Regions from separate parts of the Telluria sp. AC161 genome, predicted to be linked through region 2. Evidence: predicted binding sites of a transcription regulator. Region 2 holds the regulator's gene; each other region holds the start of a gene.
What was found. Region 2 encodes sigma-54, which starts transcription at its own class of promoters, with help from an activator protein. Its sites were predicted from a motif close to TGGCANGNAANCTGCTTT; they were not measured.
Positions count from the first base shown of each region.

Region 1: the regulator sigma-54 is predicted to act here: its motif matches at 4,698-4,715, upstream of ACZ0AJ_RS22640 (circularly permuted type 2 ATP-grasp protein).
Region 3: the regulator sigma-54 is predicted to act here: its motif matches at 3,673-3,690, upstream of ACZ0AJ_RS08850 (flavin monoamine oxidase family protein).

Region 1 covers NZ_OZ409861.1:5,090,330-5,099,870, forward strand. The annotation lists gene ACZ0AJ_RS22630 (circularly permuted type 2 ATP-grasp protein) at 1-1,163, opposite strand, end outside; gene ACZ0AJ_RS22635 (transglutaminase family protein) at 1,200-4,535, opposite strand; gene ACZ0AJ_RS22640 (circularly permuted type 2 ATP-grasp protein) at 4,738-6,150, shown strand; gene ACZ0AJ_RS22645 (alpha-E domain-containing protein) at 6,152-7,210, shown strand; gene ACZ0AJ_RS22650 (transglutaminase domain-containing protein) at 7,305-8,102, shown strand; gene ACZ0AJ_RS22655 (zinc-binding metallopeptidase family protein) at 8,234-9,400, opposite strand.
Region 2 covers NZ_OZ409861.1:4,917,758-4,927,298, forward strand. The annotation lists gene ACZ0AJ_RS21875 (KpsF/GutQ family sugar-phosphate isomerase) at 59-1,081, shown strand; gene ACZ0AJ_RS21880 (KdsC family phosphatase) at 1,081-1,632, shown strand; gene lptC (LPS export ABC transporter periplasmic protein LptC) at 1,638-2,243, shown strand; gene lptA (lipopolysaccharide transport periplasmic protein LptA) at 2,289-2,837, shown strand; gene lptB (LPS export ABC transporter ATP-binding protein) at 2,834-3,589, shown strand; gene ACZ0AJ_RS21900 (RNA polymerase factor sigma-54) at 3,604-5,091, shown strand; gene hpf (ribosome hibernation-promoting factor, HPF/YfiA family) at 5,166-5,522, shown strand; gene ACZ0AJ_RS21910 (enoyl-CoA hydratase/isomerase family protein) at 5,621-6,697, shown strand; gene ACZ0AJ_RS21915 (DUF5694 domain-containing protein) at 6,783-7,853, shown strand; gene ACZ0AJ_RS21920 (hypothetical protein) at 7,891-8,463, shown strand; gene ACZ0AJ_RS21925 (SDR family oxidoreductase) at 8,514-9,278, opposite strand; gene rapZ (RNase adapter RapZ) at 9,452-9,541, opposite strand, start outside.
Region 3 covers NZ_OZ409861.1:1,959,496-1,969,036, forward strand. The annotation lists gene ACZ0AJ_RS08835 (TonB-dependent receptor plug domain-containing protein) at 1-1,010, opposite strand, end outside; gene ACZ0AJ_RS08840 (RidA family protein) at 1,077-1,601, opposite strand; gene ACZ0AJ_RS08845 (c-type cytochrome) at 1,637-2,041, opposite strand; gene ACZ0AJ_RS08850 (flavin monoamine oxidase family protein) at 2,038-3,624, opposite strand; gene ACZ0AJ_RS08855 (hypothetical protein) at 3,980-4,711, opposite strand; gene ACZ0AJ_RS08860 (c-type cytochrome) at 4,800-5,114, opposite strand; gene ACZ0AJ_RS08865 (TonB-dependent receptor domain-containing protein) at 5,363-7,534, shown strand; gene ACZ0AJ_RS08870 (LysR family transcriptional regulator) at 7,553-8,491, opposite strand; gene ACZ0AJ_RS08875 (MFS transporter) at 8,600-9,541, shown strand, end outside.

The sequences.
Region 1 (9,541 bases), 170 kb from region 2:
CTTGGCTTGATCACCAGGCGATCGAGCCTGGCGACTACTGTTTCGAGCGCGGCCGGTTCGCCGCACCACCAGGTGGCCACCGAGGGCATCTTGAGCGGCTCGCCCAGCAGGCGCTTGGACAGCGCCGGCAGGAAGCCGAGCAGGGCGCCCGACTCGAGCAGGCTCGAACCGAGGCTATTGGCCACCACCACATTGCCACGCATGGCGGCCTGGGTCAGGCCAGCCACGCCGAGCAGCGAGTTTTGCAGCTCGAGCGGATCGCACGATTCGTCGTCGACCCGGCGCATGATCACGTGCACCCGGTGCAGCCCGGCCAGGGTCTTGATGAAGACGACGCCGTCGCGCACGGTCAAGTCGCCCCCTTCGACCAGCGTCAGGCCCAGGTAGCGCGCGAGATAGGCCTGCTCGTAATAGCTTTCGCTGCGCGGGCCCGGCGTGAGCAGTACGATCAGCGGCATTTCGCCCTCGCGCAGCGGCGCCGGTTTGTCGCCATGGGCCGCGCACAACCGGCCCCAGTGCACCAGGCTGTCGTGCATCGTGCGGAAGAACGGCGACACCGGCTGCACCTTCAGTTCGCGCAGCAGGTCGGGGAAGGTGGGGGCGATGATCGACCGGTTTTCAAGTGCGTAGCCGGCGCCCGACGGCGCCTGCGTGCGGTCGGCCATCACCCACCAGCGGCCATCGGGCGCGCGCGCCAGATCGACCGCATAGAAATGCAGCGCCACGTCGTCGTGGTGGCGCATGCCGTGGCAAGGGCGCAGAAAGCCCGCGTGGCCATGGATCAGCGCCGACGGCAGCAAGCCTTCGCGCAGCATCGCCTGCTCGCCATACACGTCGCCCAGAATCTTGTTGAGCAGCGTGGCGCGCTGGATCACGGCCGCTTCGATGCCGCTCCATTCCTCGTGCGGCAGGATCAGCGGCAGCACGTTCAGGTCCCACTGGCGCGGCCGGGTGCCGGCGTCGGCCAGCACGTTGTAGCTGACGCCGTTTTCGCGCACCTGGCGCTGCACCATCTCCAGACGCTGGCGCATCATGTCCGGTGCTTCGTGCTCCAGGTTGGCAAGCATCGCACGCCAGTGCGCGCGCGGCGCCTTGTCGGCGCCCAGCATTTCATCGAAACCATCCGGCGCGGCCAGATAGTGGGCAAGCAGTTGATTGGGCATTGGCGTGCAGCTTTACGGTTGAAACGAATGCCAGCGTTACATCGGCTGCCAGCGCAAATCGAGGGTCATCGGGAAGCTCGGATTGAGGTCTTCCTTGTACACCGTGAATGGGCCCGGCGTGTGACCGTGTGGCCAGAAACGGGCAAAACGGCGTGCCTCGGCAGCATTGGCATTGACCGGCGAGCCGGTTTCGCTGCGCCCGCCCGGATGCACGACGTGGTAGGTGCAGCCGCCGATCGAGCGCCCGCTCCAGGTGTCGACCAGGTCGAACACGAGCGGCGCCTGCACCCGGATGCTCGGATGCAGCGCCGACCACGGGCTCCAGGCACGGAAGCGCACACCGGCCACGTATTCGCCCGGCACGCCGGTCGGATGCAGCGGCAGCATGCGGCCATTGCAGGCCACCACGTGGCGCCCGTCGGTCAGGCCGCGCACCAGCAGCTGCATGCGCTCGACCGACGAATCGACATAGCGCGCAGTGCCGCCGGCGGACACTTCTTCGCCCAGCACGTTCCACGGCTCGATCGCCTGGCGCAGTTCCATCTCGACGCCCTCGTAGACGACGGTGCCAAAGCGCGGGAAGCGGAACTCGATGAACGGCTCGAACCAGTGGTCCTCGAACGCATAGCCGGCCGCGCGCAGGTCTTTCGCCACGTCGCGGATATCCTGCGCGACGAAGTGCGGCAGCATCCAGCGGTCGTGCAGCGCCGTGCCCCAGTGTACGAGCTTGGCCTGCAGCGGCTGGCGCCAGAAGCGTGCGACCAGGGCGCGCAGCAGCAGCATTTGCAAGAGGCTCATGCGCTCGTGCGGCGGCATTTCAAACGCGCGGAACTCCACCAGTCCCAGGCGGCCGGTCGGGCCGTCCGGCGAGTACAGCTTGTCGATCGAGAACTCCGAACGGTGCGTGTTACCGGTCAGGTCGACCAGCATATTGCGCAGCAGGCGGTCGACCATCCACGGCTTGTCGCCGGGGTGCATGGTCGGCAGCACCTTGTCCATTTGCTGGAACGCGATCGCCAGTTCGTACAGGTTGTCGTCGCGCGCTTCATCCACGCGTGGCGCCTGGCTGGTCGGGCCGATGAAGGTGCCCGAGAACAGATACGACAGCGCTGGGTGAATCTGCCAGTACGTGATCAGGCTTTTCAACAGGTCCGGCCGGCGCAGCATCGGGCTGTCTTCGACCGTGGCGCCGCCCAGCGTCGCGTGGTTGCCACCGCCCGTGCCGGTGTGGCGGCCGTCGAGCATGAATTTTTCGGTGCCCAGGCGGGTCAGGCGCGCTTCCTGGTACAGCGTCGTCATATTGTGGACCAGCTCATGCCAGCTTGCCGCCGGATGGATGTTGACCTCGATGACGCCCGGGTCGGGCGTGACGCTGAGCAGCTTGATGCGCGGGTCGCGCGGCGGTGCGTAACCCTCGATGCGCAGCTTCATTTTGAGCTTGGCGGCCGTGTTCTCGACCGCCGTGACAAGCGCCAGGTAATCCTCGATGCGCTTTTGCGGCGGCATGAAGATGTACAGGCGGCCCGCACGCACTTCGAGGCACAGCGCGGTGTGGATGACTTCGCGCGCCTCGGGGTCAGCCGGTGCAGCCGTTGCCTTGTTCGACGATTTGCCGGGCGCCACGCTCAGGACCGGGCGCCGGTCCTTCTTGCCAACCGGGAGCGGGCCGCGCGGCGCGAACGGGTCGACATCGAAATCGGGATCGCGTTCTTCGGGCAGCACCCACGGCAGCGTGGCCAGCGGCAAGCGCAGGCCGATCGGCGAATCGCCCTCGATCAGGTACAGGTTTTCGCGCTTGAGCGGCCACGGCGACGTGCGCCAGCTGGTGCCCAGCATGACGGATGGATCGTGCTCGCGGGCTTTCAGCGGTAGCACGTAGCCGGCCACCTGGCCCAGGCCCCGTTCGAGCAGGCGCGCCAGGCGGCGGCGCTCTTCCGGTGCTTTCAGGTCGGCGTCCAGCGGATCGAGATTGCGCGGCAGCGCCTGCTCGCGCTGGGCTTGCAGCAGCACGTCTTCGTAGGCCGGGATGGCGCTGCCGGCCGGCAGGCCGAGCGATTTGACCAGCTCCGCGGCAAAGCGGCCGGCATCTTCGCTGCCGTAGCCATCGTCGATGTGCTCGTCCGAGAACAGCGACGGATCGAACCACATCGGCTGGCCGTCGACGCGCCAGAAGATGTTCAGCGCCCAGCGTGGCAGCGGCTCGCCCGGATACCACTTGCCCTGGCCGTAATGGATCATGCCGCCCGGTGCAAAATGGTTCTTCAGGCGGTGCATCAGGTTGCCCGCCAGCTCGCGCTTCTTGTCGCCGTGCGCCAGCGTGTTCCATTCGGCGCCGTCCATGTCGTCGATCGAGACAAAAGTGGGCTCGCCGCCCTGCGTCAGGCGCACGTCTTGGTTCACCAGATCAGAGTCGACCTGCTGGCCCAGGCGGTTGATCTTGTCCCAGTCGTGTTCCGTGTACGGCTTGGTCACGCGCGGGTCTTCGTGGATGCGCGTGATCGTCATTTCGTGGACGAACGTGACCTCGGCCTTGTCGGTAAAGCCGGTGACCGGTGCCGCCGACGACGGCATCGCCGTGCAGGCCAGCGGAATATGGCCTTCGCTGGCCAGCATGCCCGAGGTCGGGTCCAGCCCGATCCAGCCGGCGCCCGGCACATACACCTCGGTCCAGGCGTGCAGGTCGGTAAAGTCGACGGTGGTGCCGCTTGGGCCATCGAGCGCTTCCTGGTCGGCGGTGAGCTGGATCAGGTAGCCGGACACGAAACGCGCCGCCAGGCCCATCTCGCGCAGGATCTGCACCAGCAGCCAGCCGGTATCGCGGCACGAGCCGGAGCGCTTCTGCAACGTATCTTCCGGCTCCTGCACGCCCGGCTCCATCCGCAGCAGGTACGCGATGTCGCGCTGCAGGCGCTGGTTGATGGCCACCAGGAAGTCGTTCGTGCCCATCGGCTGGGCCAGCAGGTCGCGCCGCGCGCTGGCGACCCACTCGGCCAGCAGCGGGCCGGGCTCTTGCGACTTGGTATATGGGCTCAGTTCGGATTGCAGCAGGTCCGGATAGGCGAACGGGAAGGTCTCGGCGTATTTTTCGACGAAGAAGTCGAACGGGTTAATCACCGTCATGTCCGCAACGAGGTCGACCGTGAACTCGAGCACGTCGGTTTGTTCGGGGAACACGAAACGGCCGATGTAATTGCCGTACGGGTCTTGCTGCCAATTGATGAAATGCTCTTTTGGCAGGACGGTCAGTGAGTACGACAGGATCGGTGTACGCGCATGTGGCGCCGGACGCAGGCGCACTTCATGCGGTGACAGATTGACCAGGCGGTCGTAACGGTAGCTGGTCTTGTGATGAAGCGCAACGCGGATAGCCATGCGGTAGTGCCTTTCGATTGGGGCGCGATCGATGCCGGCGCTCTGAATTTGGTCGTGTTAGTTTGCGCGCAACTAAGTATGAGACTGAGTAAGCGCAAGATAGAAGCATTTAAGCATGATTCATACCTGCGTTCGTTTGACTTGCGAGTCGGACGGGGTGGCTGGCACGTTTCTTGTTAGTATTCTGGCACAGGAGGCAATGATGTCGAACTTTTACGATGAAATGTATTCCACTGCAGCAACCGTACGACCTCATTACCAGGCGTTCGCGGATTGGCTCGCCCAGCAACCCCCGCATCTGATCGATCAAAAGCGGGCGGAAGCCGAGCTGAACTTCCAACGCGTGGGGATCACGTTCGCTGTGTACGGCGACAACGCCGGCAAGGAACGGTTGATCCCATTCGACATCATTCCGCGCGTGATCAACGCCGCCGAGTGGGCCAAGTTGCAGGCCGGCCTGGTGCAGCGCGTGACCGCGCTGAACCGCTTCCTGCACGACGTGTACCACGACCAGAATATCCTGAAGGCGGGCGTCATTCCTGCCGAACAGATCCTGAATAACGCGCAGTACCGACCGGCCATGCAAGGCGTCAAGGTGCCGCTGGATATCTACGCCCACATTGCCGGCGTCGACATCGTGCGCGCCGGCGAGGGCGAGTTCTACGTGCTCGAAGACAATCTGCGCGTGCCATCGGGCGTGTCGTACATGCTGGAAAACCGCAAGATGATGATGCGGCTGTTCCCAGCACTGTTCGCCCGCAACCGCGTGGCGCCGGTTGACCATTATCCCGACCTGCTGCTGGACAATCTGCGCACCGTGGCGCCGCATGGCGGCGACGATCCGACCGTGGTCGTGCTCACGCCCGGCATGCACAATTCGGCCTACTTCGAGCACGCGTTCCTGGCCCAGCAAATGGGCGTGGCGCTGGTGCAGGGGCAAGACCTGTATGTCAGCAACGACACCGTCTACATGCGCACGACGCGCGGCCCGAAGCAGGTCGATGTCATCTATCGCCGCATCGACGACGACTACCTCGATCCGCGCGCGTTCCGCCCCGAATCGACGCTGGGCGTGCCGGGCCTGCTCGACGCGGTGCGCGCCGGCCGCGTCGGCCTGGCCAATGCCATCGGCACCGGCGTGGCCGACGACAAGTCGATCTACCCGTTCGTGCCGGACATGATCGAGTTCTATCTCGGCGAAAAGCCGATCCTGAACAACGTGCCGACCTACCAGTGTCGCAAAAAAGAGCATCTGGACTACACGCTGGCGAATTTGCCGCAACTGGTGGTCAAGGAAGTGCACGGCGCCGGCGGCTACGGGATGCTCGTCGGGCCGGCTTCGACGACGGCCGAAATTGAAGACTTCCGCCGCCGCCTGCTGGCCAATCCGGACGGTTACATCGCCCAGCCGACGCTGGCGCTGTCGGCCTGCCCGACCTATGTCGAATCGGGCATCGCGCCACGGCACATCGATCTGCGCCCGTTCGTGTTGTCGGGCAAGACCGTGTCGATGGTGCCGGGCGGGCTGACCCGCGTGGCGTTGCAAGAAGGCTCCCTGGTGGTCAATTCGTCGCAGGGCGGCGGCACCAAGGACACCTGGATACTGGAGAACTAGCATGTTGAGCCGCACCGCAGATCATTTGTTCTGGATGGCCCGCTACACCGAGCGGGCCGAAAACACGGCGCGCATGCTCGACGTGCGCGTCCAGTATTCGCTGATGCCGCAATCGGTCCAGGCCGAGCAGCAGGGCTGGCGCACGATGCTGAGCGTGTCCGAACTCGAAGCCCAGTTCGACGCCAAGTACGATGCGCTGACGCAGAAGAACGTCATCGACTTCATGGTGCGCGACCCGGACAACCCGTCGTCGATCGCCAGCTGCCTGCGCGCCGCGCGCGAGAATGCCCGCGCCGTGCGCGGCACCTTGACCACCGAAGTCTGGGAAACCGAGAACACCACCTGGCTCGTGCTGCAAAAGCATCTGAGCGAGCGCATGTTCGAACGCGATCCCGGCCAGTTCCTCGAATGGGTCAAGTACCGCTCGCACCTGTCGCGCGGCGTCACGCTGGGCACGATGTTCCAGGATGAAGCGTTCAACTTCATCCGCCTGGGCACCTTTCTGGAACGGGCCGACAACACGGCGCGGATCCTCGACGTGAAGTTCCGGTTCCTGGCGTCCGACACGATCCAGGAAGGCGCGCAGGGCGAATACTATTACCTGGCCGCGCTGCTGCGCTCGGTATCCGCGTTCGAGACGTATCGCAAGGTGTACCGCCACGCGATCACGCCGACGCGCGTGGCCGAGCTGTTGATCTTGCAAGGCAAGATGCCGCGCTCGCTGGTGGCCTGCATGGCCGCGGTCGTCGCCGTGCTGCAGGACGTGCGCAACGAGCTGTCGCACGACACCGAGCGGCTGGCGGAAAAACTGCATGCGTCGCTCAAGTCGGCCGAGATCAACGAGATCCTCGACGAAGGCCTGCACGAATTTTTGACCAAGTTCCTGGCGTGTATTGGCGAGTTGGGCAACGGCATTGGACGTGACTTCCTGCTGCCGGTGGCGCCGGAGTTGCCGGAGATTGTGCCAGTGTCTGTGCCGACCCAGTCGCAGACGCAGTCGCAAACCTCGTCGCCGACCTCGTCACAGACGCAGTCACAAACACAGTCGCAGACGCGCTGATCAATCCGCGCACCAAACCGTGGCGCGGCGCACCGTCATAGCGAGCCTGCGTCATGACGGTGCGCATACTTTAACGATGGAAGGCGGGCCTGCGATGTGGCTGCGAACCGGTTGCAAGCTCAGTTTTACCGTTGATCAGCCCACGCCCTTCATCCTGATGCTGCGTCCCCGCAGCGGTGCGCAGCAATGGGTGGCGCGCGAATCCTATACGCTTACCCCGAGCGTGCAGGTGCTTGAATACACGGATGCCTACGGTAACCTGTGCCAGCGGCTGACGGCGCCGCCCGGTGAATTTTCGATCCAGACGTCGGCCGACGTGCTGACCGATCAGGTTATCAACGTCGCGCCTGGTGCGCCGTTCGACGAAGTGCAGACCTTGCCGGTCGATGTGCTTCTCTATCTGTTACCGAGCCGCTATTGCGAGTCCGACCGCTTTGCCGAAATGGCCAGCGCGATCGTGGCCGGCGTTGCGCCAGGCTACGATCAGGTCGCCTGCATCAGCGACTGGATCCGGCGCGAGGTGCGCTTCAATCCCGCAGCGAATCACACGCAGATGGCAGCGACCGAGGTCAATGAATATCGCGAAGGCGTGTGCCGCGATCTGGCACATCTGGGCATCGCGTTGTGCCGCGCGCTGAGCATTCCGGCGCGCATCGTCGCCGGTTATCTGCATGGCCTGGTGCCGATGGACTTGCATGCGTGGTTTGAAGCGTATGTGGGCGGGCGCTGGTACACGTTCGATGCGAGCCAGGATGGACCGCGCGGCGGTCGCGTGACGATAGGGTATGGGCGCGATGCGGCCGATGTGGCAATCTTTACCCAGTTCGGGCCGGCGCTGGCGCTGCATGAGATGCAGGTGACGGTGGCGTTGCTGGAGGGGGCGCCGGGTTGACGCTTCGTTGTTGCCTATGCCGACCGTAGGGTGGACGGCTATGCCGTCCACGCGTTCAAAGTACCGTGATTTTGTGGCGCGCCAAGGATTGTTGAACGCGTGGACGGGAAACCCGTCCACGCTACTCAAGCTCAGACGGCAGCTGGTGCCGGTGCTGCAGGTGCTGCCGGTGCTGGCGCAGCCGCCGGTGCTGGCGCAGCCGCTTGTGCCTGCGCCGCCTGCGCAGCCAGCGACGGCTTGCCCATCTGATCACGCACGACCTTGTGCACAAATTCCAGCTTTTCCAGCACAGGCGTGCTGAGCTTGAACGGGTACGAATCCGGCATGCCGATGCTGCGGTTCAGGCTATTGAGCACGTAGGTCAGCGCGAACCAGTCGCTCAGCGTTTCTTCGAACGCGCCGGATTTCGTTGGCAGCGTGATCTTGTCCAGTTCCGGTTCGTCGGCCTTGGCCGGCTTGAGCGACAGCCCGCACGAGTGGGCCGTTTCCAGCGTATCGATCATGTGCAGGTAGTGGGCCCAGGTCTCGGCCCAGTCTTCCCATGGGTGCGATGCAGCGTAGCTGCTGACGAAGCGCTCTTCCCAGTCGGCGACCGGACCGTTCTCGTAGTGCCGCTTGAGTGCGTCGCCATAATTCTGGCGCTCGTCGCCGAACAGCACGCGGTAGCTGTCGATCCATGGTGTATCGGCAACCAGGCGGTCGAAATAATAGTGGCCGCTCTCGTGACGGAAGTGACCCAGCAGCGTGCGATAACGTTCGTGCATCTGTTCACGCGTGCGCTCCCGCTCGGCCGGATCGGCTTCGGCGATGTTCAGCGTGATCAGGCCATTGTCGTGGCCGGTCATCACGCACTGGTCGGTCACGCCATCTTCGAGGAACTGGAATGCCAGGCCGGTATCCGGCTGGATTTCTTTCGAGGCCGGGGTCAGGTTCAGCTGCGCCAGCGAGAACAGCAGGCGACGCTTGGCGGTTTCAAGGCGCGACCACAGGACGCGGTTCTTCTCCGAGGTCAGCGCCGGGATCACCACTGTCAGCTGGCATGATTCGCACAACTCATGCGGGTCGTCGGCCGGCAGCATCCAGTTGCACACATTGTGCTGCACATAATTGCTGCACTGCTTATAGAGCTTGCCTTCATCCTTGCGGTTCAGGCTACGCCACAGGCCGCCTTCAGCCTGTTCGAAGCTGTTGATGGAACGCTGGGACGGCTGGTAGCCCAGGGTACTTTCGCAATTGAAGCAGAGGGTGTTCTCGAAGAAGATCTGATGCGAACATTTGTCGCAGTGAAAGGTTTTCATAGCAGCACTGATAGAAGGGTTGGGGATGAAGGTGTATTAACAATCTAACAGTAAATGCGATGCGGGTTTAATCATGTAAGACAATGCCTCATATCGTGTGCGCCCCCTATGATGCGCGCCTGTTACGCCCTTGGCGCGCGC
Region 2 (9,541 bases):
TCATCGAATGTTACGACTGGCAAGTTTTTTGCTTTCGCAATTCGTTTATACTTCTGGAATGAGTGTAACTGATGACCAAATAATGCTGAAAAGTTTTGACGAAACCCTGGCGCAGCGCGTGCTGGAACTGGGTCGCCAGACGCTTGCCATCGAGGCCGATGCCATCGTTGCATTGCACGCGCGCCTGGGCGACGACAGCAGCTTCGTCGACGCCGCGCAGCTGATCTACGCAGGCACCGGCCGCGTGGTCGTCTCGGGCATGGGCAAGTCGGGGCACATCGGCCGCAAGATCGCCGCTACGCTGTCGTCCACCGGTACGCCGGCGTTCTTCATGCACCCGGGCGAAGCGGCGCACGGCGACCTGGGGATGGTCACCGCGAATGACATCCTGATCGCCATTTCCAATTCGGGCGAATCGTCCGAACTGCTCGACATCCTGCCGGCCGTGAAGCGCCTGGGCGCGCGCGTGATCGCCATGACCGGCAAGCCGGCCTCGCGCCTGGCCAAGCTGGCCGATGTCCACCTGAACATCGCAGTGGCGAAAGAAGCCTGCACGCTCAACCTGGCGCCGACCACCAGCACCACCGTCACGCTGGCCATGGGCGATGCGCTGGCCGTGGCGCTGCTCGACGTGCGGGGTTTTCGCGAGCAGGATTTCGCGCTGTCGCATCCGGGCGGCGCGCTGGGCCGGCGCCTGCTCACGCACGTGCGCGACGTGATGCGCACCGGTGACGCCATTCCGTCGGTGGGCCTGGATGTCCCGCTGGTCAAGGCGCTGCTCGAGATCAGCCAGAAGGGCATGGGCATGACCGCCGTGGTCGACGCCGATGGCCGTCCGCTGGGCGTGTTCACCGACGGCGACTTGCGTCGCGTGATCGAGCGCATGCACGATTTTTCGAACGTGCTGATTCGCGATGTCATGCACGCCAATCCGCGCAGCGTGCGCCCCGAGCAGCTGGCGGTCGACGCGGTCGCCGTGATGGAAGAATTCCGCATCAACCAGATGCTCGTGATCGATGAGGCGGGCCAGCTGGTCGGCGCGCTGCACATCCACGACCTGACCCGCGCAAAGGTAATCTGATGACTACTCCCGCAGTAACTACGCCTGCATTGGCCCACATCGAGCGCGCCGCGCGCATCAAGGTCATGATCTTCGACGTCGACGGTGTACTCACCGACGGCAGCCTGACCTACGGCCCCGATGGCGAAGTCACCAAGACCTTCAATGTGCTCGACGGCTTGGGCATCCAGATGCTGAATAAATCCGGTGTGCAGACCGCGATCATCAGCGCGCGCCTGTCGCCGATCGTCGTGCGGCGCGCTGCCGACCTGGGCATCTCGCATGTCTACCAGGGCAACCACGACAAGCGCATCGGCTTTGCCAATCTGCTCGAGGCCACCGGCTTTACCGCCGACCAATGCGGCTACATCGGCGACGACGTGATCGACCTGCCGCTGTTCGCGCGCGTCGGCTTTGCCGTTGCCGTACCGTCCGGCCACCCGGACGTGCAGCACCGCGCGCATTACGTGACCAAGAACGGTGGTGGGCGTGGCGCGGTGCGCGAGATCTGCGACCTCGTCATGCGCGCGCAGGGCACCTACGACCAGGCGCTCGCGCCATATTTCGCCTGAGCGCCATGGCCACGATCGCCTCCAACAAACGCACCGCGCATCGCTGGAATCTGCTGGCGATGATCGTGATCGGCGTGTTCTTCGCCTTCGGCAGCTTCTGGCTGCTGCAGCTGATGCAGGCGACCGACATCGACGCGCAGCTGGGCGGCCCGCCCGACGAACCGGATTACATCGTCGAAAATTTCTCGTTCGTCCGCATGACGCCCAACGGCCAGCCAAGCTACGTGGTGTCGGGCAAGCGCCTGGCCCATATCCCGCTGGGCGATGTGTCGAACGTCGAGCAGCCGCTGATGCGCGGCGTCGAGCCGGGCCGTCCGCCGATGACGGTGGTGGCCAGGAACGCGCGTATCTTCCACGAAGAACACCGCGTCGAACTGTTCGGCGACGTCGATCTGCAGCGCCCGAAAACGCCCGCCAGCGAAGCGCTGCGCGTGCGCACGCAGGCCATCACCGTATTGCCCGACGAAGAAATCGTCAAGACCGACCAGCCGATCGACATGGAGCTTGGCGCGTCCAGCCTCAAGGCCACCGGCATGATGGCCAACAACGCGACCATGCAGATGCAATTGTCCGGCCGCGGCCGTATCGTCTATCCGCCACGCCAGCGCTGAAGGCCATCAGCCATGCGCGCGTGCTAACCCAGGACCAGCACCATCATGAAAAAACTCTTTGCTGCCGCTTTCTTGTCACTCCTTTCCTTGACCGCCATGGCCGAAAAGGCCGACTCGCTCAAGCAGGCGGCGCTTGAATACGATAATGGCGACCTCGATGGCGTCGCAGGCGTTCGTACCTTCACCGGCAACGTGATCCTGACCCGCGGCACGCTGCTGGTCAAGGCCGAACGCGCCGTCGTCAGGGAAACGCCCGAAGGCTATATGAGCGTGACGCTCACCGCCGCCAACGGCAAGCCCGCCACGTTCCGCCAGAAGCGCGACGGCGGCCCGAACCTGTGGGTCGAGGGCCAGGCCGAACGCATCGAATACGATGAGCGTTCGGAGCTGGTGCGCCTGTACTCGAACGCCGTCGTCAAGGAACTCGAAAACGAACGGATGACCAACCAGATGACCGGTCCGTTCATCTCGTACGACAACCGCAAGGAAGTCGTCGCCGTGCGCAATGACGCCAGCGGCGAGAGCAAGGTTGGCGGCGGACGCGGTACGCTGATCCTGGCGCCCAAGCGTGCGCCGGCCGGAGGCACGCAATGACGGAACTGAACGATCGCAGCACACTGGTCGTCAAGGGCCTGCAGAAAAGCTATGGCAAGCGCCTGGTCGTGCGCGATGTGTCGCTCGACGTCGAATGCGGCGAAGTAGTAGGTTTGCTGGGCCCGAACGGCGCCGGCAAGACCACTTCGTTCTACATGATCGTCGGCCTGGTGCCGTCGGACGCCGGCTCGATCAGCATCAACGGCACCGACATCACCAGCCTGCCGATCCATCGCCGCGCGGTGCTCGGCCTGTCGTACCTGCCGCAGGAAGCGTCGGTGTTTCGCAAGCTGACGGTGGAAGAAAACATCCGCGCCGTGCTCGAACTGCAGAAGGTCAACGGCAAGTCGCTGACCAAAACCGAGATCAGCGACCGCCTCGATACCTTGCTGGCCGACCTGCAGATCGAGAAGCTGCGCGAGAACCCGGCGCTGTCGCTGTCGGGCGGTGAGCGGCGCCGCGTGGAGATCGCGCGCGCACTGGCCACCAACCCGCGCTTCGTGCTGCTCGATGAACCGTTTGCCGGCGTCGATCCGATCGCCGTGATCGAGATCCAGCGCATCGTGCGCTTCCTCAAGGAGCGCAAGATCGGCGTCCTGATCACCGACCACAATGTCCGCGAGACGCTTGGCATCTGCGACCGCGCCTACATCATCAATCAGGGCGCGGTGCTTGCATCCGGCCGCCCCGACGATATCATCGCCGACGAGTCGGTACGGCGCGTGTACCTCGGTGAACATTTCCGCATGTAAGCCATACTCAATTGATGAAACAGTCCCTTCAGCTCCGCACTTCGCAGCACCTGGCGCTCACGCCACAGCTGCAGCAATCGATCCGGTTGCTGCAGCTGTCGACGCTCGAACTGCATCAGGAGATCGAGCAGATACTGGGCGATAACCCGCTGCTCGAAAGGCTCGACGATCCGCTCGATCATTCGGTGCGCTTGCTGGGCGATGGGGCGATCAACAATGCGCCGGCACAGGGCGAGGCGCCGCCGGCGCCGGGCCAGCAGGCCGAAGGCGAGGGTAGCGCGCCGGCCGAGGGCGAGGGCGCTGAAGGCGGCGCGATCGATGGCGACCGGCCCGACACCGACTGGAGCGAAGGCAGCGGCGCATCCTCTGGCAGCAGTAGCAGCAGCGACGACGAAGACGGCCGCCCGCAGCTGGAGGCGTGCGCCATCACGCTGCGCGAACACCTGATGGAACAGGTGCGCGAAACGCTGCTGTCCACCCGCGACCGCGCACTGGCCGAACTGGTGATCGACGCGCTGGACGACAACGGCTACCTGGAAGAACCGCTCGACGACATCCACGCGCGGCTGCCCGAAGAACTCGAGGTCGATCTCGACGAACTGCGCTGCGCGCTGGCGATGGTGCAGAGCATGGACCCGGTGGGCGTGGGCGCGCGCAGCGCGGCCGAATGCCTGGCGCTGCAGATCCGGCGCATGCCGGGCGTGCCGATGGTCACGCGCCGCATGGCCCTGAAGATCGTCGAAGGCTACCTGACCTGGTTCGCGCAGCGCGAATACAGCAAGCTGAAAAAAGCGCTCGATTGCGACGACGAAGACCTGCGCGAAGTGCAGGCCGTGGTCCGCCAGTGCAATCCGCATCCGGGCGCCGCGTTCGCGTCGAACGTGTCGGATTACGTGGTGCCGGACGTGATCGTGCGGCGCGCCAAGAACGGCTGGGCGGTCACGCTGAACCAGGACGTGATGCCGCGCCTGCGCGTCAACAGCCTGTACGCGACCATGCTCAAGCAGGGCCGCAGCGAGAGCCAGATGGGCGCGCAGATGCAAGAGGCGAAGTGGCTCATCAAGAATATGCGCCAGCGTTTCGACACGATCCTGCGTGTGGCCGAGGCGATTGTCGAGCGCCAGCGCAACTTTTTCAGCCACGGCGCGGTTGCCATGCGGCCCCTTGTTTTGCGCGAGATAGCTGATACACTAGGTCTGCACGAGAGCACCATCTCTCGTGTCACAACCCAGAAATACATGCTGACCCCGCACGGCATGTTCGAGTTGAAGTATTTCTTCGGTAGCCACGTTGCCACCGAAGCGGGAGGCGAAGCATCCTCAACGGCAATCCGTGCGCTCATCGCACAATTGACAGGAGCAGAAGACCCTAAGAATCCATTATCCGACAGCAAGATCGCGGAAATGCTCGGGGAACAAGGCATGGTCATTGCGCGCAGGACGGTCGCAAAATACCGTGAAGCGCTCAAGATCCCCCCCGTCAGTCTCCGCAAAGCCTTGTAACAACGCCGCTCATACAGTCTGTGCCTTCAGCTCCTGTGTGGTGCAAGCGACGTGACATCTTCAAAGGAGTGTGTATGAACCTCACCATCAGTGGTCACCATCTCGAAGTAACCCCTGCCATCCGTGAATACGTTCAGAATAAGCTGGAACGCATTATTCGCCATTTCGATCAAGTCATAGATACCCACGTCTTCCTGGCCGTCGATAACCTCACTGAAAAAGAAAAAAGGCAAAAAGCTGAAATCAATGTCCAGGTGTCGGGCAAGACCCTGCACGTGGCGAGCGTCGCACAAGACCTGTATGCCGCGATCGACATGTTGATGGATAAACTGGATCGACAAATTCTGAAGCACAAGCAGATGCTCAAAGACCATAACCGCACAGCGATCAAACGCCTGGACGTCGACGAAGCAGACGTCGCTGCCGCCTGATCGAGCGCAGGTCACCACCGCCAGGGGCGTCTTTTCGGGACGCCCTTTTTGCATCCCGCTGCCGGTAAAATACGTGTTTCCTTTCGATGGATCACGCCATGTCCGAACACGTCCTGACCCGCATCGCCAACCGCACCGGCATCATCACCCTCGACCGTCCCAAGGCGCTCAATTCGCTGTCGCTGGACATGGTGCGCGCGCTGACCGCGATCCTGCTCGACTGGCAGCTTGACGCTGCGGTCGATGCGGTCGTGATCACCAGCAGCAGCGAAAAAGCGCTGTGCGCGGGCGGCGATATCCGCTTCTTCCACGACGTCGGCAACGCCTCGCCGCAAGGCGGCAGCGCACTGCTCGAGGATTTCTTCACCGAAGAATACGCGCTGAATCACCTGATCCATTTTTATCCGAAACCGTACATCGCGCTGATGGATGGCGTGGTCATGGGCGGCGGCATGGGCATCGCGCAGGGCGGGCCCGATTGCGGCCTGCGCATCGTCACCGAGCGCACGAAGATGGCAATGCCAGAGGTGAATATCGGCTTGTTCCCCGATGTCGGCGGCAGCCATTTCCTGTCGCACGCGCCGGGGCAGTTGGGAATGTTCCTGGGCTTGACCGGCCTGACGATCGGCGCGGCCGACGCGCTGTACGTGGGCCTGGCCGACGTGGTCGTACCGGGCACCGATCTGGCGGCATTGCACGCGCTGATTGAGGTGACGCCGGGCGCGGATCTGCCGGCGGCGATCCGCGCATTCGCCAGCCAGCATGCCGGCGAGAGTGAATTGCAGGCCAACCGCACGCGCATCGATGCGCACTTTGGCGCGGACTCGGTGGCGGCGATCATGGCATCGCTCGAGGGTGAAGACACGCCATTCGCGCAGAAGGCATTGAATGCAATGCGTCAGCGCTCGCCGTTGATGATGTGCGTGACGCGCGAGCTGCTGCTGCGCGGCGCGTCACTCGATGTCGCTGACTGTCTGCGCCTGGAGCGCTCGCTCGTGCGCCGCAACTTCGAACATGGTGAGGTACTCGAAGGCGTGCGCGCGCTCGTCATCGACAAGGACAATGCGCCGCAATGGAATCCGCCGTCGCTCGACCTCGTGACCGACGCGATGGTGGCGCACTTCTTCGCGCCGGTGTGGCCGGCGCATGCGCACCCGCTGCGCCATCTCGCGTAAGCCTCTACGTGCATATCCGTTTGCGCGTGACTTTTCGCGCAGGCGGTGCAAACATCGTGGCTTCATGAACCGATGAGGACCCCCGATGCGTATGACCGCCTTGCTGCTATCGATGACCTTGTGCGGCAGCGCCGCGGCCCAGGCCTGGCAGCCTGACTTCAATGCGAGCGCATTCAAGGGGCCGGCCTCCGGGCCTGCCAATGAGGTGCTGGTATTGGGCTCGCCCCATCTGTCGCAGTTGCCGAAAACCTTCCAGGCCGCCAGCCTGACGTTGTTGAACGAGCGCCTGGCCGCATGGAAGCCGCAGGCGATCGCGATCGAGGCGGTATCCGGGCCGCAGTGCGACTTCATGCGACGCTACCCGGCACGCTACAAGGACTCGATCGATTCCTATTGTTGGGATCCCGCACCGGCACGGCTGGCCACGGGGCTGGATGTCGCGGCGGCGACCGAGGCTGCCGACGCCTTGCTGGCTGCCTGGCCTGACGCGCCGACCCCGGCGCAGCGCCGGCATCTGGCGGCGCTGTTCTTTGCTGGCGGCGAGGAGGCATCGGCCCTGGTGCAGTGGCTGCGCCTGCCCGAGGCCGAGCGCCGTGCCGGCGACGGCCTGGACGCTGCACTGGTCGGCGTACTCGTGAAGCTGGAAACCAGGCGCGACGAAAGCCTGATGATCGGTGCGCGCCTGGCCGTCCGGCTTGGCCTTGAACGCCTGTATGCGATGGACGACCACACCGCCGATAGCGCGACGGGAGACGAGAAGGCGTTTGGCGATGCGCTGATGAAAGCGTGGGACAACCCGGCCACGAAGCAGCGCACGGCGGTGGACAAGGCGCAGGAGGGCTTGCTTGCCAGTGCCGAAGGCGTGCTGGCGATGTACCGCGCCGACAATGCACCTGGCCAGGCGGCTTTGGTCTACCGCAGCGACTTCGGCGCGGCGCTCAACGAGCCGTCAGTGCAGCGCTTCGGCCGCCAGTACGTGGGTTACTGGGAAACGCGCAACCTGCGCATGGCGGCCAATATCCGGGGCGTGCTGGGCATGCGGCCCGGTCAGCGCATGCTGGTCATCGTCGGCGCGTCGCACAAGGGGTATCTGGAATCGTATCTGCACCAGATGCATGATGTGCGGATCGTGGATGCGGCACCGGTGCTGAAATAATGTGGCGGTCGCAGTACGTTAAAAGCAGAGCCAGTCAATGAAAATAGTCAGACTATTCCTGTTGTTGTCGATGGTCGCGAGCAGCAAGCTGCAGGCAGCTGATGGCACTATGCAAACGGTCAAGGCTGTCGTGCAGGAGCAAACACTGGCGATGTATTCGTATCCGACCAGGCTGGGCGAGCTGAAGTTCGTTGCCGCTGATGGCAAACCCGGCGCGGATGCACGCACGATCACGCTGAGTGGCAAGCCGCTCTTGGCGATCAAGGACGAGAAGGATGCCCAGGGTAGTGCGCTGTCGCTGATGATCGAAGACTTGAAGCCAGGTTCGACAGAGTACGAAGCGAAGATCGCCGGCCAGGCCGACCGGCCGAAAATCCGCCGCATGGTGGTGTTGCTGGGGCCCGTGGCGAACTGCGTCAAGCAATTCATCATTCTCGACTTTACCGGGAGAGACGCGTTCGTGTCAGAACGCTTCGGCCATAACCCCGGCGCTACCGCCTGCCTTGCATTCAAGCGTGCCAGATGGGGCAAGAAGGAATCGGAAATTACCCTCGGCGGGCCGCTGACCTACGTGTACTACACCGGTGGGAAGGTGATCGGTCCGATCTGACACGACTGCGGCATTCATCAGAGATATTGGTGTCACTGGCATTTCTTCTATTACGTGCGGTTGATCGACACGCCACCATCCACCAACAGCGTCGAGCCAGTGCTGAAGCTGGAGGCATCAGAAGCAATATAAAGTGCCGAGCGGGCGATTTCCTCCGGTAGTGCAATACGTTTGAGGGCGTGCAAGCCTTTTACAAAAGCCAGTGCCTCAGGTGTATTGGCGGTCGCTCGACCCATCGGTGTATCGGTTCCCCCGGGGAGTAAAGCATTGGCGCGAATACCGTGCATGCCATATTCGACGGCGATGACTTGCATCAGACCGATCAGTCCTGCTTTACTGGCAGCGTACGCCCCCATTCCTGGAAAACCCACCGTGCTTCCGACGAATGTCGACGTGAAAATGATCGAACCACCGCCTCGTTTTATCATTGCGGGCAGCTGGTACTTCGCACCAAGAAAAGAACCCGTCAAATTTGTACCGAGCGTAGCTTGCCAGGTGTCAGCCGATATATCCGCTACTGGGGTGGCGTCCCCTGTCGTACCCGCGTTGTTGAAAGCAATGTCGAGCCCGCCAAAGTGGCTTTCTGCCATTTCAACCAATGAGCGCGCAAGGTTCTCGTCCCTGATGTCCCCGGCAATGGCAACTGCCTCACCTCCATGGCGCTCGATGTCCGCGACCAGTTTGGCAAGTTCACCCTGGCGGCGAGCAGTGACGACCAGCTTCGCACCTTCGCTTGCGAATAGCTTGGCCGTTTCGTAGCCAATGCCTGAACTTGCGCCAGTGACGATTGCTACTTTTCCTGATAACTGCAGCATTGTGACTCCTTCAAACGTGTGCGGAGATTCACAGCCTAACCAGCTAACGGGTGACGATCTACTCAGTTATTGCTTTCAAATAATTCGATGATGCGAGCGCTGGTCGTCCACAAACGGAGAAGGTACCAGACCGCGGCAGCGCAGATTCACCGACGCCTGGTTCTGACGTCGAACTAGGCGGCCCGATGCTTCGGCTGCTCGCGATGCCTGACAATCACGCGCTCGGTCGCGCCGAAGTGCGCGCCCAGGTGTTCGGCCATGTA
Region 3 (9,541 bases), 3.0 Mb from region 2:
GGGCTGAAACCCAGCGGGTAGATCGCGGGCAGGCGGTTGGGCATGCGGTAGTTCTCGAAGGCGCGCGCTTCCTTCTTGCCGTAGGTGGCAAAGCTGTACAACTCGGTGTCGCCACCCAGGTCCACGCCGAAATTGGCCGCGAAGATGTGCTGGCGGTACTGGGCGTCGCCCTGGATCTTGTTCAGGTACGGGTAGCCCGGCGCATTGACGAGCGACGGCATCGCCGCCATCGTTGCCGGATCGACGACACGCGGATCGATCCCGCCGCGCTCCGAAAAGCCGTGGTACTTCGTTTCCGCCGTCAGCGACAGGTAAGCGTTGGTGAATGGGGTCAGGCCGATATTGGCCATGCCGTCGCCCGTGTGCCCGCCGCCGTCCATGTAGCCACCGCCACTCACGTTGGCGCTGCCGCCACGGTAATTGGACTTGAGAATGATGTTGATGACGCCGGCAATGGCGTCGGTGCCGTACTGCGCGGCCGCGCCGTCCTGCAGCACTTCGACGCGCTCGATCGCCGCTACCGGAATGAAGTTCAGGTCGGCTGCGGCGCCGCCCTGGAAGGCGCCGGCCAGCACGGCCAGGTTGGCGGTGCCGTGGCGGCGCTTGCCGTTGACCAGCACCAGCGTGTTGTTCGGCGACAGGCCGCGCAGGCGTGCCGACAGCGTCATCGCCGCCATGTCGCTGCCGAAGGCCTGGGCATTGAGCGACGGCAGGTTCTGGGCCAGGGCCTGGATCAGGTCGGGCTGGCCGGTGCGGGCGAGCGACGACGCGTCGAGCACCTGGATCGGCGAGGCGCTGTCCTCGACCGTCAGACCGGCGGCGCGCGTGCCCGTGACGATCACGACGCCGGTACTGGCAAGCGCGGGGGCGTCTGGCGCGACGGCCGCCGCCGCCGCGGTGTCGACAACTGAGTCGACAGCGGGATCGACCGCCTTGTCGGCGGCGTGGCCCGGCACGCCCCACGACAGCAAGGCGGCTGCAACACTGGTATGAAGGATGGTCTTGTACATGGTGGTTCCCTGTTGGCCTAGTTTGTTATTGGTCTGGTTGGCGTGGCCCGGCGCGGGCCGCGCCGCTTACTTCTTCGCTGCCACGACTTCGATTTCCACGAGCCAGCCGGCATTACTCAGGCCCGCCACCTGCATCACCGCGCGCGCCGGGAGGTTGGGCTGGGCGCCGCCAAAGAACTGGGTGTAGCTGGCCATGAAGCCGGTGACGTCGGCGCGCCCTTTCTGCGCCGGATCCCCCACCAGGAACACCTGCATCTTGACGACGTCGCCCATGCCAAGCCCCATGCCGGCGAGGATCTCCTTGATCTTCTGGAGCACGCCGACCGTCTGCGTTTTGGTGTCGCCAAAGGCTGCGATGGTGTCGGGGCCAGCCGCCTTGTCGACGATGGGCGGCACCTGACCGCTGATGAAGTGGATCGTCGCGCCGGGCGGCACCGACACGGCCAGGGCGATCGGGAAATCCGAGTTCGGGATCTTGTGGCGCACGATGTCCGTGGCTGCGGCGCTGGCAATGGCCGGCGCCAGCAACAGCGCAGCGGCCAGGCACGAGGTAGAGCGGAGAGCGGCAAAGGTCATTGGATCGTCTTTCATGGGCATGGGAAGGAAAAGAAAGGAAAGGAAGAGCCTCAGTGCTTGTTGCCGAAGCGGCTGTCGCCCGCCGGTGCGACCTGCAGCGCCGCGCGCCGCATGGTGACCTCGGCGCCGGTGATTGGCGGCGCACGGTTGCCCCAGCTGCTGCGCGCATAGGTCAGCACGGCGGCGATATCGGCGTCATCCAGGCTGGTGCTGAAATCGGGCATGCCGCCGCGCCCCTTGAGCAGCACCTCGGCCGCCGCATCGGCCGGCCCGATGGCGACCGGGCTGGCGACGAGCGCCGGGAACGCGCCGGGAATGCCGCGGCCATTGGCCTGGTGGCACGCCGCGCAATTTTTGGCGAACAGGGTCTTGCCGTCGGCCGGCGCGGGTGCCTGGGCCTGGACCGTGCCAGCCAATGAACAGACAATGACGAGTGCAAGGCTTGGACTCTTCATGCGCTGGCCCTCCGGTGCAGCGTCTCGACCTGCTGCCATGCCGATTCGATGGCGCCGGCTTGCCAGCCGGTCAGGTAGCTCAGGTGTTCGCCGGCCAGCAGCACCCGGCGCTCGCCGTCGAGCAAAATCGGGTAGGCGCTCTTGCGCGCAGCGTCGGTCCATTCGGCCCAGCCGCCCAGGCTGTACTGCACGCGGTGCCAGGCAACCGAGAAGCTGCTCTCGTAGCTTGCACGGTAGGCAGGAAAGATCTTTTCGCCGGCTGCGAGGGCGAACTCGGTCCGCTCGCCAGGGGTCATCCCGCTGACTTCAATGGCGTCGAGCGCGTAGTGGTAGTAGCCCAGCACGACACCCTTTTTCTGCTGCCAGCCGCCGGACGGCAACGAGATCGTGTTGATCCCTTTCAGATCGGTCAGCACGTGGCCGCCGTAGATGTGGTCGTCTTCTTCCCAGAAGCGCCGTCCCATCTGCAGGCCGATCTTGCCGACCGGCGCGTACGGGACGGCCTTGATCGCGGCCTTGAATCCGTCGGAGAAATCGGTATCGATCATGCGCAGCACCGACAGCGGCACCGTGCACACGCAATAATCGGCCGTGACGCGCGAGAGCGCGCCGCTGGCCGTGTCGCGCACGTCGATCGTGACCTTGTCGTCGCCCTGGCGGATGCGCTGGACTTCGGCGTGGTAGCGGATGCGGCCGCCCAGCCGGCTGGCGAAGGCGCGTGGGATCGCGTCCATGCCGCCGACCGGCTGGAACATCGTGGCGTGCATCGGGAACTCCTGCACGGCGCTGTAGACCTTGCCGACCCGGGCGGCCAGCAGATCGTGAAACGCCAGCGGATCGGACGGCGTGCCGGCGCCGGGCACCAGCCCCGCACCGGGGTTGGTGGCAAAGCCACGGCCGCTGCGGCCCTTGTAGGCCAGGTCGGCCGCGTCCAGCGCCCCTTCGTGCTTGAGGTAATCGAGCAGCAGGCGCTGGTCGTCGCCGGTCAGTTGCGTGTCGAGCGCGTGGCCGGTGACCGATTTGGCCAGCAGTTCGGCGACATGGCCGCGCATGTCGGCCTTGATCTGGGCGCCGCGCAGGCGCTGCTTCGACAGCGGCCCGCCATCCTCGAGATACACGTACGCATGGTCATTCTCGTTGACCATCACTTCGAGCGGCACCTTGAACTGGCGCGCGTAGTAGAGCGTGGACTGGTGATCCAGCGGGATGCGCCACGGGCCGTGGTTGATGTACTGGCCCGCGTCGAAGCGGCACTGCTGGGCCTCGCCGCCCAGTTCGTGCAGCTTGAAGTCCTTGCGCGCCGTCTGGCAGCGCCCGCCCGCATAGGGCCGCGCCTCGAGTACGTGGACTTCGTAGCCCAGCTTGCCCAATTCGTAGGCTGCCGTCAGGCCGGCCAGACCGGCGCCCAGCACGACGACTTTTTTAGCTTTGCCAGAGCCAGCGAGCACGGGCGGCGTCGTGGTCCGGGAGGCAATCCCCATGCCCCAGGCATTCATCGAGCCCATCAACAGCGCTGAACCGCCAACGGCAGCGGCGCGGTACAAAAACTCACGTCGGGTCAACGACGGTGTCAAACGTTTCATTGCTACCTCCACTTGGCGTTACTGAAAGACCGTACAACTAATGGCCTATCAGCAATACCTGTGCCAAGTGACTGATGAAATCGTCAATACCAACGATATTAAAATAAAGTACAGCGCCTTTTCTGCCGAACGTAAGCCCGGCGTAAGCGCAATCCTGCGAACAAGATTCCGGTAGGGTGATTTTCCGGTCGTATTGACAAACGTAACGCAGCAGGCGGGATTCGCGTCGCATACCGCGTCGATACTTTATTTATCCTGACCCGCCCAGGATCGTGCTCAGCCAGCATATCGGCCCCACGCACGTGCCGGGAGCATGCCAAATCGTGACTGCACCATTGTGGCGTAAATACGCACTTCATTGGATGCGATCGATGTCGTCGCGTTCCAGCCAGTAGTTGAACTGGCCATAGCTAGGAATCGCGCCGCGGGGGTAATCGGCGAAGTGCTCGCGCAGCATCTGGCGGTACGCTGCCGGCCGCGAGAAGCGCGGATGGGTGGTGGCAAACTGTGCAGCAGCGGCCAGGAACAGCGCCCGCAGCGCAGCGTCGGTATTCGTCCCCGCATTGGCGCTGCTCGTCGCACCATTGCGCGGACGGCCGCGCTTGACGCCGGCGCTGGCCGCCCGCGTCTTGCCACGCGCGCCGGAGTTGGCGTAATCGGGCAGCAACGCGTCGATTGTCTGGCCCCGCTCCCAGTAGCGGCGCAGGTAGCGCATGAGGCTGGCGACGGAGATCCCGTGGGCGCAACTGTAGGCGCTGAGCAGGGCTGCGCGCGGACGCGGCAGATAGAGCTGCGGCAAGTCTTGATGCAAGGCCGTGACGGCATCCCACGCCTTCATCTGCAGCAGGTGGTGTTTGCCGGATGGCGCATCGACGCGCGGCGCGCGGCAAGGGTCAGCGAGCAGCAACCGGGCGCGCCGCGTCGACACGTCCGCTACCAGCACGTGCAGCGGCGTGCTGCGCGGTGTCGCGCTTGGGCGCCGCAGTGCAAAGGTATAGGCCACGGACTGCGTGACGTCGATCCACAGGATCCGCACCAGATGGCCCGGGGGATCGCGGTATTCAAGGACATCGTTCTGCAAGAACATCGGCCGCTCCTGGCGTTGAGTTCATTGCTTATATGCAAAGAACGCGCCAGGCACGGTCATGGCGGCCCGCGTCGGGGCCGCCGACAGATCATTTCTGCGCCAGGATCCATTTCGCCAGCACTTTGGCTTCAGCGTCCGTCACCTGCGGATTGGCCGGCATCGGGATCGGCCCCCAGGTGCCGCTGCTGCCTTTCTGGATCTTCTGGACGAGGCGCGCTTCGGCGCCGGCATCCTTTGCGTACTTGGCCGCGACATCCTTGTAGGCCGGCCCGACGAGCTTGGTGCCGACGGCGTGGCAAGCCATACAGGCCCGGGCCTTGGCCAGGTCGGGGTTCGCCTGGGCGGCGGGGATGGCGGCGACGGCAAAGGTCGCTGCCAGTGTCAGGGTCAGGTATTTCTTCATGATGCTCCAGTGGCTGGGTTGATCGCAAGGCGCAGGCGCCCTGGCGGGCACCACCTGACATCATAGCGGGAAACCCCATCGGCATGGGCTGCACGGCGCCGCATGACCAGCCTCCGACACGCTCGTCATTAAATTTGAATGGGAATGATTCGCATTACCAATTAGAATGACGCCGTTCTGCGGAATTTACCTGTTTTTACGTGTTTACGCAGAAATTTGCTTCGAATGATAAAAAGGATGCCTGAAGAATGACTGATCGTTTGCCTGCCCCGCGGTGTGCCCGCACCCTATTGAGTCTGGCCATCGGCGCCATGCCGCTCGCCGGTTTTGCCGCAACCTTGTCTGCTGACGATTTGCCGGCAACCATGCCGACCGTGGTCGTGACGGCAGCCGGCTTCGAGCAGACGATCCGTGAAGCGCCTGCCTCGATCACAGTGCTGACCCGTGAACAGCTCGAAAAAGAGCGATTCGGCAATCTGGCGCAGGCGCTTGAAAGCGTGGAAGGCATCGACGTCGGCGCAGCCGGTGACAAGACCGGCGGCATGAACATCAGCATCCGGGGCATGCCGAGCGACTACACGCTGATCCTGATCGACGGCCGGCGTCAGAACGCGGCCGGCAACGTCACGCCAAATGGCTTCGGCGGCACCTCGACCAGCTTCATGCCGCCTGTCAGCGCCATCGAGCGCATCGAAGTCATCCGCGGTCCGATGTCGACGCTGTATGGCTCGGACGCCATGGGCGGCGTGATCAACATCATCACGCGCAAGGTCGGCAAGCGCTGGGCCGGTTCGGTGGCAGCCGACTACACGCTGCAGGAGGACGCCCAGTTCGGCGACGTCAAGGGCGCCAGGTTCTACCTGAGCGGCCCGCTCAAGGCCGACGTGCTGGGGCTCTCGCTGCGCGGCAGTACCCTGCGCCGCGACGAGGCCAGCATCTCGTACGACGAGATCAATCCGGCCCGGCCGCTGGTCCAGAACGCGAACCCCGTCAAGCAGAAGATCGACAACGTGGGCGCGCGGCTGGCGTTCACCCCGCATCGCAACCATGAACTGGTGCTCGACGCCGACAGGACGCGTCAGACCTATAACAACACGCGTGGCCAGCTTGGTACGCTGGGCACGGGCGGCTACGGGCCACAGCAGAAATACAACCGCGAGCAAACCACGCTGTCGTACAAGGCGCGCCTGCCGTTCGGTACCTGGGACAGCAGCTATATGGTGAACAACACGGAAACCATCGGCCGCACGATTCCGCCGGGTACGCCGGGTACGCCGGGTACGCCGGGCGCGGTACCGGGCACGCCCCGCACGCTGGAAGTCGAGAGCAAGGTGTTCGATACGAAGCTGCTAATGCCATGGGGCGCGCACCTGACCACCATCGGCGCCCAGCACTGGGATGCCGAGATGATCGACGGCGTCGCGCCGCAAGCATTCGCCTTCACGCAGAAAGCCCTGTTTGTCGAAGACGAGTGGCGCCTGCATGAGCGGGTGTCGCTGACGATCGGTGCGCGCTACGACGACCACAGCATCTTCGGCGGCCAGACGAGCCCCCGCGGCTACCTGGTCTGGAGCGCCTCGCCCCGCTGGACCGTCAAGGGCGGCGTGAGCAAGGGTTACAAGACCCCGCGCGTCGAGCAGCTCACCCCCGGCATCAACGGCTTCGGTGGCCAGGGCACGATCCCGCTCGTGGGCAGCCCGAACCTGCAACCTGAAACCAGTGTCACCACCGAACTGGGCGCCTATTTCGACAATGGCGTCGGCTGGACCGCCAACGCCACCGTGTTCAACAACGATTTCAAGGACAAGATCACCAGCGGTACTGGCCTGATTAATTGCACGTACCGCCCGGCGCCCAACCGGCCGGGCTGCGTCAGCTTCGGCAACTGGCCGAACGTCGACGCCTTCGGCCAGTCGATCAATGTCGACGAGGCCGTCACGCGCGGCGTTGAATTCGCCACCCGCTTCCCGCTCGCGGCCGGCTGGGCCGCCAGCGCCAACTACACGTACACCGACAGCGAACAGGAAAGCGGCGAGAATGCCGGCAAACCGCTGTCCGACACACCGAAGCACGCGTTCAATGCGCGCCTGACGTGGGACGTGTCGCCCGACTGGAATGCGTGGCTGCGCGCCGAATACCGCAGCGAGCGTTTTCGTGATCCGGGGACGTCGGCCGCCACCCGCGCGGCGCGGGATGCACTGGGCGACTTTAAGGGCTACACGATGCTGCACCTTGGCACCAGCTACCAGGTCACGCCGGCCATCACGCTCAATGCCGCGATCTACAATCTGCTGGATAAAGATTTCATCGACTACCGGCCGTATCGCGCAACGCCGGCGGCAGCGCCGACCTACAGCAGCGTCTACGTCAACAATCTTGACGGGCGCCGCCTGTGGCTGTCGATGAACGTGGACTTCTGAGCAGCGGATGAAGCGGCGCTAGGCATCCGCCAGGCGCAGATCGGGGTCGGCCTCGAACACCCCGGCCAGCCAGCTGGCAAATGCCTGCAGGCGGGGATTGGCGATGCGCCCGCGCGGGTACAGCAGCGACACCGGCATCGGCGTCGGGCACATGGCGGGCAGCACGACGGCCAGCGCGCCCTGCGCCACGTGCGTGCGCACCTGGTAGCGCGCCAGTTGCGCCAGCCCCAGTCCCTGCAGCGCGCACAGCAAGTTGGCCTCGGCATCGTTCACGGCGATGCCGCCATCGATGGCCACCCGGACTACGCTCCCCGTGCCCTCTTCTTTCTCTTCACCCGCGAGCGTCCACTCGAACGCGCGGCCGGTGCGGCCGGAGAAATGCACGATCGCATCGTGCTGGGCCAACGCATCGACCGTTGCAGGCGTGCCCCGTTTCGCCAAGTAGCCGGGCGTGGCAGCAATGACAAAGCGCATCAGGCCGATCCGGCGTGCGACCAGGCTGGAATCGGGCAAGTCGCCCACGCGCAACGCGCAATCGATTCCTTCGGCGGTCAGGTCGACCAGGCGGTCGCCCAGGCTGATGGTGAGATCGAGCGCCGGATATGCCTGGCGAAACTCGCCAATGCGCGGCAGCACGATCGCGCGGCCCAGCGAGCCCGGCAGATCGACGCGCAGCCGGCCCTGCATCCGGCCCGCGTGCTCGCCCAGAAAGTCGGCTTCGGCGTCGTCAATGGCAGCCAGGATGGCGTTGCAGTGGGCGTAGTAGCGCTCGCCCTCGGGCGTCAGTGACAACCGGCGCGTCGTGCGCTGCAGCAGTTGTGCGCCCAGATAGCGTTCGAGATTTTGCAGCGTCGCCGTCAGCGAGGCACGTGGCAAGTCCAGCGACTCGGCCGCGCGCGTAAAACTGTTCGCCTCGACGATGCGCACGAACGTCTGCATCGCTTTCACCTTGTCCATGATTGTTCATATAAAGTGAATGGTATAAGCGCATTATGCCCTGATTATCTTTATGGGCGAACTGGCTACCATGGCGTCATTCCCTCACTCAATTCCATGGAGTTCGCCATGAACACCCCCAGGTCATCATCCATCTCGTCCGGCATGGTCATGCTACTGGCAGCTGCCGCCGGCATCATCGTCGCCAATCTCTACTATGCGCAGCCGCTCGTCGGCCCGATCGGCGCTGCGCTGGGCCTGCCGCCGGCAGCGGCCGGGCTGATCGTCACGCTGACCCAGATCGGCTACACGCTGGGACTTCTGTTCATCGTGCCGCTGGGCGACCTGGTGGAAAACCGGCGCCTGATCGTCACCGGTCTTCTCGTCACGAGCGCTGCCTTGCTGGTCGCGGCCACCGCCACCACCGCGTGGGCATTCCTGCTGGCCGCGCTGACCATCGGCCTCGGTGCCGTGGTGGCCCAGGTGCTGGTGCCGTTTGCCGCGCACCTGGCGCCGGAAGCCACGCGCGGCCAGATCGTCGGCAAGGTGGTCAGTGGCCTGCTGCTGGGCATCATGGTGGCGCGGCCGGTCGCGAGCGTGCTCGCAGGCCTGGGCGGATGGCAAACCGTGTTCGGGATCGCCGCCGCGCTGGTTGCCCTGCTGGCCGTGGTCCTGCAGCTGAAGTTGCCGCTGCGCCAGCCAACGGCGACACAACCGTACCGGCGCCTGATCGGCTCGCTGTGGCCGTTGCTGGCAACAACCGTGGTGCTGCGCCAGCGCGCGCTGTATCACGCTGGCCTGTTCGGCGCCTTCAGCCTGTTCTGGACCGTGGCCCCGCAAGCGCTGGCCGGCCCCGCCTTCGGCCTCACACAGAACGGGATCGCGCTGTTTGCCCTGGTCGGCATGGCCGGCGCCGTGGCCTCGCCTGTTGCCGGGCGCCTGGCCGATGCCGGCCACACGCTGCAAGCCACTGCCGTTGCCCTGGTTGTCGGCGCGCTGAGCTTCCTGCTGCCCCTGTTTGCACCGGCGTCAAAACCGGTCGCGCTCGGCTTGCTGGCCGTGGCCGCCATC